Regions from separate parts of the Glaciecola sp. SC05 genome, predicted to be linked through region 2. Evidence: predicted binding sites of a transcription regulator. Region 2 holds the regulator's gene; the other holds the start of a gene.
What was found. The regulator FliA, encoded in region 2, starts transcription of late flagellar genes. The targets are predictions, from matches to a motif close to CTAAAGNTNNNNNNNNNNNNGCCGATA.

Region 1 (4,430 bases), on a different contig from region 2:
AAAAATTGCCGAAAATGATGGTTTGCCCGGCTTGCTAACTGGTAATTTTTCGGTGGTGTGATCAAATTTGGGAACGGCATGCCATTTTATAGGGTCTTGTTCCGCCTGCTCATAGCCTTTGCCTTTTTTGGTGACTACGTGCAGTATTTGTGGTCCTGACATTTTGCGCATATTGCTAAGGGTATCAACCATGGCATCCACATCATGACCGTCAATTGGACCAATATAGCGAAAGCCCAGCTCTTCAAAAATGGTACCGGGAACGACCATGCCTTTTATGTGCTCTTCTGCTTTACTGGCGAGCTCTTTAATCGGCGGAATATTGCTTAAAATCTTTTTACCGCCGTCACGAATAGAATTAAAAAAGGAACCAGTTAGTAAGCGGGCTAAGTGACTATTTAACGCGCCAACGTTTTCAGATATCGACATTTCGTTATCGTTTAAAACGATGACTAAGTCTTTTGCAATATCACCTGCATGATTAAGGGCTTCAAATGCCAAGCCTGCAGTTAATGCGCCATCACCGATAACGGCAACCACTTTGCGATTTTTGTTTTCATCATCTGCTGCGATGGCCATGCCTAAAGCAGCTGAAATTGAAGTAGATGAGTGGCCTACTGCAAAGGTATCGTATTCACTTTCGGGCGGCCAAGGAAAGGGATGAAGTCCGTCTTTTTGGCGAATGGTAGTCATGCGCTCTCGTCGTCCGGTTAAAATTTTATGTGGGTAGGCCTGATGACCCACATCCCATATTAAGCGATCAAACGGAGTATTATAAACATAATGAAGTGCAACGGTGAGCTCTACTGTTCCCAAACCAGAAGCAAAATGTCCGCTACTTTGACTGACACAGTTCAGCAAAAATAATCGCAATTCCTTGGCGATTAAATGTAAGTTATGTTTTGGCTGCTGGCGCAGCTCACTTGGGATGTTTGCTTTGGCCAAGTGCGGATAATGTGAAAGATTTAAGGTCATTCGTTATGGTTTCTTCCGTGTCGTTTTACATTGTATGAATCTGTGCTCTAAAAAGTTCGAGTCATCATATAGTCCGTGAACATTCTCAAGTCCCTCGTATTGTACGGTAAACTGCTCAATGCTTGTAGCGCTTCTTTATGATGGACAGATAATTCGTTCTTAGCGCCAGTAAGGCCTAGTTTACTGACAAAGGTATTCTTATTGTTTGCTTGGTCTGAGCCCTGAGGTTTGCCTAGTGTTTGGGTATCTGAAATGACATCTAGGATGTCATCTTGAATTTGAAAGGCTAATCCAATATGTTTAGCGAAAATTGTGAGATTATTTATATCTTCGACAGTGGTATTAGCACTTATAATAGCGCCCATGCGCACAGATGCTGCCAGTAAAGCACCTGTCTTAAGGCTATGTAATTCGTTTAGGGCGGTAATATCGATATCTTGGTTCGTAGCCAGTAAATCAAGACTTTGCCCTTGACACATGCCCTGTAGCCCACTGGCTTTGGATAATTCTTTTATAAGCTCAAGTCGCTTAGTATTTGCAAAACCTTCCAAAGGAATATTGGCAAGGAGTTCAAAAGCAAGAGTCTGTAAGGCATCTCCAGCTAGTATCGCAGTAGCTTCATTAAACTGTATGTGACAGGTTGGTTTACCGCGTCTTAAGGCATCGTCATCCATCGCGGGAAGGTCGTCGTGGACTAATGAATATGCATGGATACACTCAACGGCGAGGGAAATTGCGTCTGCGTCGCTTTGTTTGCCTCCAAGCATATCGGTGACCATCGCCACTAACAGCGGACGCATGCGTTTACCACCATTAAATAATGCGTATTCTACTGCCGACAGTAATCGAGAGCTTGCGATGTTTTGACTCGTTGTATAGTTTCTAAAAGCAGCCTCAAGTCGGATTTTTACTTGAGCTTGAAGATCTTGTAAATCTTGATGCATGTTTGTTTATTCAGGTGCTTGAAAATCTTCAAGATGCTGTTCGCCGCCTTCTTGAGTTAAGATCTTTACTTTTTGCTGTGCTTGTTCAAGCAAATTTTGACTGCGTCTGGCAAGCGAAATACCACGCTCGAAACTTTGTAATGACGCTTCAAGTGTAATGTCGCCTTGTTCCATTTTGGTAACAATTGTTTCTAGTTCTTGCATTGCTTGTTCGAAGCTTAAATCTTCTGCGCTCATGGTACTTCTTTGGCTACTTTTACATGCCTCAAACAATACCGAACCTACCTTGTAAATTCAATCATTATCAGCATTGGGATTGATTTAATGGCAAGCGTTTAAACAGCAATTGTTTGCTTCAACATTTTCCTCGTTATTTAGCGTAAAGGTTAAGGATTCTTTGCCGTTAACCTTATCACAGAATTATTTCAACCAACCTTTGTTTAGGTAGAGGAGTTAACCATGGATTTAGCAACGCTAATCGGCCTTATCGGCGCGCTTGGTTTTGTCCTCATGGCGATGGTCTTAGGTGGCGACCTAGGCATATTCTTTAATGTTCCGTCGGTACTGATAGTATTTGGCGGTTCGACCTTTGTAGTATTGATGCAATACCCCCTTACTCAGTTTCTAGGAGCGGGTAAAATTGCCGCTAAAGCATTTGCATTTAAAATACAATCTCCAGAGGAATTAATCCAAAAAACTGTTGAAATGGCAGATGCAGCTCGTAAAGGCGGATTTTTGGCATTGGAAGAAGCAGAGATTGAAAACAGCTTTATGCAAAAAGGCGTGGATATGCTGGTAGACGGTCATGACGTTGAGGTGGTCAGAACCACTATGGCTAAAGATATCACCAATACAACCGAGCGTCATGATGCCGGCAGTGTTATTTTCAAATCGCTCGGTGATGTCGCACCAGCGATGGGAATGATTGGAACACTGATTGGACTCGTTGCAATGCTCTCGAACATGGACGATCCGAAAGCGATTGGACCAGCAATGGCAGTAGCCTTGCTTACAACGTTATACGGTGCAATGCTTGCGAATATCGTATGTTTGCCCATTGCATTTAAACTCGGCGTGCGTTCTGCTGAAGAAAAGCTCAATCAGTGTTTAATCCTTGATGGAATATTGGGCATAGCCGACGGCCAAAACCCAAGAGTTATCGAAGGTGTCTTAAAAGGTTATCTTGCTGAAGGTAAAAGGGGCAGTAACGAGGAGAAAGCGTAATGGAAGACGAATGCCCAAAATGTCCTCCCGAGGGCTTACCTGCATGGATGGGCACCTTCGCAGACTTAATGTCTCTATTAATGTGCTTTTTTGTTCTTCTGCTTTCGTTTTCAGAAATGGATGTGAAAAAATTTAAGCAAATTGCAGGCTCGATGAAGTTTGCCTTTGGTGTTCAAAATAAAATTGAGTTAAAAGATATTCCCAAAGGTACAAGCGTTGTTGCGCTTGAATTTAGACCCGGAAAACCCGACCCAACGCCTATCGAAACTGTCCAACAAGTGACCCAAAATATCACCAAGCCAATGCTGAACTTCCAAGAAGGTGAGGATGCATCTGCTGGTGGCCGACAAAAACAACGCGGTCAATTGAGAGGTGGACAAGCTCCGAATACGGCTAATCAAACAGCCTCGGCTGGCGCTGCGGCAACCAATAATGAGCAGTTAGAGAAACAACTTAAAAAAGTTCAAGAGTTGTTGCAAAAAGAGATAAAAGATGGCGCGGTAGATGTTGAAAACCTAGGGCAGCAAATTATTATTCGGATTCGTGAAAACGGCTCATTCTCGGCTGGTTCAGCTTTTTTACAACCGCAGTTCGTGCCGGTAATACGCCGACTTGGTACCTTGATTACCGATATGCCAGGTCAGATAGAAATTTCCGGGCACAGCGATGGCGTGCAAATATCAAACGAACTTTATCGCTCTAATTGGGACCTTTCTGCACAGCGAGCAGTTGCGGTTGCTGAAGAGTTGAGGCGCGCAGATGGTTTTGATGAATCACGCATGCGGGTAGTTGGCAGAGCTTCCAATGACCCGGTTGCCGAAGATGACAGCGCCGAATCAAGAGCAAGGAATCGACGCGTAGAGATCAGCATTATGCAAGGCGATCCGAAGTACTCAGACCCAATTTCAGTAATGGGAACAGGGGCTGATTAGCCCCTGCGCCTAAGTTAGTTCGTTAACCGCGGCTAAGCATATTGCGATGCTGAGGTTTAGCTAACACGACCTGTGCCGTGCTGATTACTCGTTCTAGAAATCCACCCTCGCAGTAATTAAGATAGTATTGCCACATCCTCATAAAACGCTCGTCATAGCCATCTTCATTCAGCGCTGTCGCTTGCTTCATGAAGTCTTCAAACCAATGTTTAAGAGTTTGTGCGTAATCAAGCCCAATATCATGAACATCGCGAATACTCATATCTGTATATTTTTTAACATGTTTGTTTATGGCAAACTGTGAAGGTAAAAACCCACCCGGAAAAATATGCTTTTGAATAAAATCTACGCTGTC
Region 2 (4,430 bases):
TAGGGTCACTGCTTGATGGTGCAATATCGCTTGCTTGATTTTTACTGGGGCTGCCAGAGCCGTGCAATTCGTCTAACAGAGCTTCAAATTCGTCTTCAGTAATTTCTTCAATAGCGTCATCAGCATTTGCTGGAGAGGGAGAATTAACTGTAGCTGCATCGCTTGCGGCGGGCTCTTTGGTGCTGGGCTCTACAACTGCGTTTTGCTCTGCAAAAATTTGCTCATCCGCGCTTTGAGGTGTACTAAGTTTGTGTAAAATATTGATTAGCTCATCGGGGGCTGGAGTGAGCGCTTCATTGGCTTTTACTTTCTCAAACATTTCAACTACCACATCCGTGGCTTGTAAAATGACGTCCATCAGCTCTGGCGTGAGCGTGCGCTGACCGTTGCGCATGATATCAAAGACGTTTTCGGCACCATGACAGATATCGACCAGTGCGGTTAACGAAAGGAAACCTGCCCCGCCTTTAACCGTATGATATCCGCGAAAAATAGCATTTAATAGATCAGAGTTTTCTGGGTTGTTCTCCAACTCTACAAGCTGTTCTTGCAATTGCTCTAGAATTTCTCCGGCTTCCACCAAAAAATCTTGCAAGATCTCCTCATCAACTTCAAACGACATTCGTTTGCTCTCCTAAAAGCCTAAGCTAGACAGCAAATCATCAACGTCATCTTGTCCATGAACGACGTCATTTCGATCTGCTGCATTAATTATGGGTCCTTCTGCATTAACGTTATCGTCATTTTTATTAGAAGGTTGAGACTTAACTTTATTTCCGTTTTTTGCAGATTTGTCTTTGTTTGGGTCTTCGTCACTAAAGGCCGATAGCACTTCTACCAAATTCTCTTCTACGTCTTTTACGAGCTCTATAACTCGACGAATAACTTGGCCGGTAAGATCTTGGTAACCCTGCGCCATGAGGACTTCGGTTAATATACTGTTTAAGGTGGCCGAATCGTTGCGAGCATCAGACAACAATGTATCGAGATCATGGCAAAGTACCTTAAACTCGCCTAACTCAATTTGCCGAGACATCAGCTTTTTCCATTCTGGCATGACGGTGTTTAATCTTTGATTGAGCGCCTCAGCGATAGGCATACTTCGTTCAACCGCATCCATCGTTGAGTTAGCCGCTTTTTCAGTTTCTTCAATTACATACTCAAGGCGCGATTTTGCGTCGGGTATTTGCGATTTGGTAAGATTGGCAATGCGCTCATCTAAATGAAAGTTGCGCAGCGAGCTATGCAGATGGCGTGTCAATTTGCCGACTTCAGAAAAAAGCTCAATAGATTCTCTCATGGTGATGCTATGCACAATATGGTTAGCCGACTCAATCTCATTGGATTCTAAGTGCGCCACAATTGTTTTCGCTTCTTCGAGCGAAATTAATGATGCATCATGCGTCATTGTTTATTACCTCTTCAGCAACACTTAAGCGAGACGCTCAAATATTTTTTCTAGTTTTTCTTTCAGCGTTGCAGCGGTAAATGGCTTAACTACATAGCCATTCACTCCAGCTTGAGCCGCCGCAATAATCTGCTCTTTCTTAGCTTCGGCCGTTACCATCAATACAGGTAAATGCTTTAGCTTATCGCTTGAGCGGATGGCCCTAAGTAAGTCAATACCCTGCATTCCCGGCATATTCCAATCGGTTACCACAAAATCAAAATCACCTTGATTGAGCATGGGTAATGCAGTGTTGCCGTCATCTGCTTCTTGAACATTAGTAAAACCCAAGTCTTTCAGCAGGTTTTTAATAATGCGACGCATCGTTGAAAAATCATCAACAACCAGAATTTTCATGTTCTTATCCAAAACTACCTCCGCAATGGGATCTTTTATTTAATTTTTCTATACTAATCATCAATTGAGCTACTTCACGGTGCGCCAAGACTGCATCTTTGCTTTTAGCTTTAACATCGCCTGACTGTGTATCTGACTTACCCGAGACTCGCTGACTTCAAGGACTTCACCAATCTCTCGCAAATTTAATTCTTCGTCGTAATACAGCGACAGCACTATCGCTTCACGCTCTGGTAGAGTAGTTATCGCCCGCGCGAGCGCTTTCTGAAACGATCCTTGCATCATTTCTTCAAATGGTTTGTCAGCGCCCTTGCTTTCTTCATTCGTCAGCACATCTTCGCTGACCCCTAAATCTTCAATGCCCACTAGCTTGCCGGCGTTTACCTCATTGAGCATCTGATGATATTCTTGAACCGAGACATTCATAACTTCGGCTACTTCAGTATCTCTGGCGTCTCTACCTGTAGCTTTCTCAACATTGTTGATAGCCTCGGTAATCGCTCGGGAGTTTTTATGGACTGAACGAGGTGTCCAGTCGCCTTTTCTGATTTCATCGAGCATCGCGCCTCTGATACGAATACCTGCGAAGGTTTCAAAACTTGCACCTTTTGTACCATCAAAGTTACGAGCCGCCTCGAGCAAGCCAATCATGCCCGATTGGATCAAGTCATCGATTAACACGCTTGCAGGGAGTCTGGCCATCAAGTGATGGGCAATCCGTTTCACGAGCGGAGCATGACGCTCGACCAATTGGTTCTTATCTATTTGCTGTTGATATACGGTCACTTTATTACTCACTCTTATTTACCTACTCATGCAAAGACACGAGATTTTCAATGAAAAACTCTAAGTGTCCGCCTGCTTGTGTGGGAATCGGCCATGTCGCTGCGCTTTCAGCCAGTTTTGAAATGGCTTTAGCTGCCGGCGACCCCGGATAAGCTTCAACTAATGCAGTTTGCTTTCTGACTGCTTTGCGTACGTTTTCGTCAAAAGGAACAATACTCACTAGCTCCAAGGCTACGTCTAAAAACCGCCCTGTTACCTTTGATAGCTTACTGTAGAGCTCACGACCCTCTCGCTCAGAGCGCACCATATTGGCCACTACTTTGAACTTAAACACGCCATGTTCTCGGTTTAAAATTTTGATTAATGCATAAGCATCGGTAAGTGAAGTTGGTTCGTCGCACACCACAATTACCACATCTTGAGCTGCCCGTGAAAAGCTCACCACCATGTCAGAGATGCCGGCCGCGGTATCCACTAACATCATATCGATTGGGGTTTTAAGCTCACTAAAGGCGCGGATCAAACCCGCATGCTCATGGGGTCCTAGTTCGGCCATTGATTTGGTGCCCGAGGTTGCCGGCGCAATTTTGACGCCGTATGGACCGGTTACCAGCACTTCATCTAGGGTACAATCGCCGGACAGTACGTGAGATAAGTTTTTATCCACCCGCAAGCCCAACATCACGTCAACATTGGCTAAACCTAAATCAGCATCTAGCACCATGACACGCTGACCTTGCTTGGCGGCAGCAACGGCCATATTCAAGGTGATATTGGTTTTACCCACACCACCTTTACCGCCAGTCACCGCAATCACTTTTATCTGTTTGGACTTATTCATTTTTCTTAAGCTACTCGCTTGATCGATTATCATAGGCCACCAGCGAAAGCGGCAGTCTCCTGACCCTGTAAAGGCATGCCGTACTTTTTATAAAGTTTTGCGGCCACCAAGGTCAGATTTGCAGCGTCTGCAAGTTTAATATCTTCGGGTACTCTTTGACCGTCGGTCACATAGCTGAGTGACAGGTCGTTTTCGATAATTACGCTGAGTGCTTCGCCCAAGCTATAGCACTCATCAAGCTTGGTGAATATGCAGCCTTGTAAGTCAGTAGCATGATAAGCCTTAACCGTTTGGTTAAGCACTTGGTACTGTGCACCGGCAGGTAATACGAGGTACTTGCGAATTTTAACCGACAGCCCAGCTTGATAATCGTTAAGCTGCTCAATCAAGCGAGCGTCTCTTTGACTAAAGCCAGCGGTATCGATTAAGACTAATTTTTTATTGCGCATTTGCGAAAGTATTTGATTGAGCTCCTCTGCGTTTTGCGCTTTTTTGACGCTGCAACCAATAATTCGGCCGTAGGTTGCTAGTTGCTCAAACGCGGCAATTCGGTAAGTATCAATTGTGATCATGGCAACTTGATCAGCACCATATTTTTGTGCATATTTTGCCGCCAACTTGGCCAATGTGGTCGTTTTCCCGGTGCCGGTAGGGCCAACAAGTGCCACTACCCCCGACTGACTCAGAATATCATTGCCGCCCACATGCAGACGATTCGATAGCAGGTTTAGTAAGTACTTCCAACCTTGCTTCTCATCCACATTATGCGGTAAAAAATCAACAAACTGGCGCGCGAGTTGTGGGCCTATGCCCATGCCAAGCAACTGCTCTTGAAGGTAATGATGTGTAGGGTTGTTACGCTTTTTGCGTTCATCGGCCAATTCAGACACTTGAAATTTTAACACGTTTTTAATCGACTCTAACTCGGCTCTGATGACGTCCATTTGATCGGGTTCAAGGACGCTAGGAGGAGGCGTCAAACTTGCGGCTTGGCTTTTC

Region 1: a site for FliA is predicted at 2,299-2,325, ahead of pomA (flagellar motor protein PomA). Genes of this name have one in related genera too.

Annotation. Positions count from the first base shown of each region.
Region 1 is NZ_JBGIYY010000020.1:16,856-21,285, reverse strand. It holds gene dxs (1-deoxy-D-xylulose-5-phosphate synthase) at 1-975, opposite strand, end outside; gene AB9H30_RS16230 (polyprenyl synthetase family protein) at 1,023-1,919, opposite strand; gene AB9H30_RS16225 (exodeoxyribonuclease VII small subunit) at 1,926-2,156, opposite strand; gene pomA (flagellar motor protein PomA) at 2,379-3,143, shown strand; gene AB9H30_RS16215 (flagellar motor protein MotB) at 3,143-4,075, shown strand; gene AB9H30_RS16210 (class I SAM-dependent methyltransferase) at 4,098-4,430, opposite strand, start outside.
Region 2 is NZ_JBGIYY010000001.1:228,224-232,653, reverse strand. It holds gene AB9H30_RS01005 (chemotaxis protein CheA) at 1-622, opposite strand, end outside; gene AB9H30_RS01000 (protein phosphatase CheZ) at 635-1,408, opposite strand; gene cheY (chemotaxis response regulator CheY) at 1,433-1,816, opposite strand; gene AB9H30_RS00990 (RNA polymerase sigma factor FliA) at 1,874-2,602, opposite strand; gene AB9H30_RS00985 (MinD/ParA family protein) at 2,613-3,464, opposite strand; gene flhF (flagellar biosynthesis protein FlhF) at 3,461-4,430, opposite strand, start outside.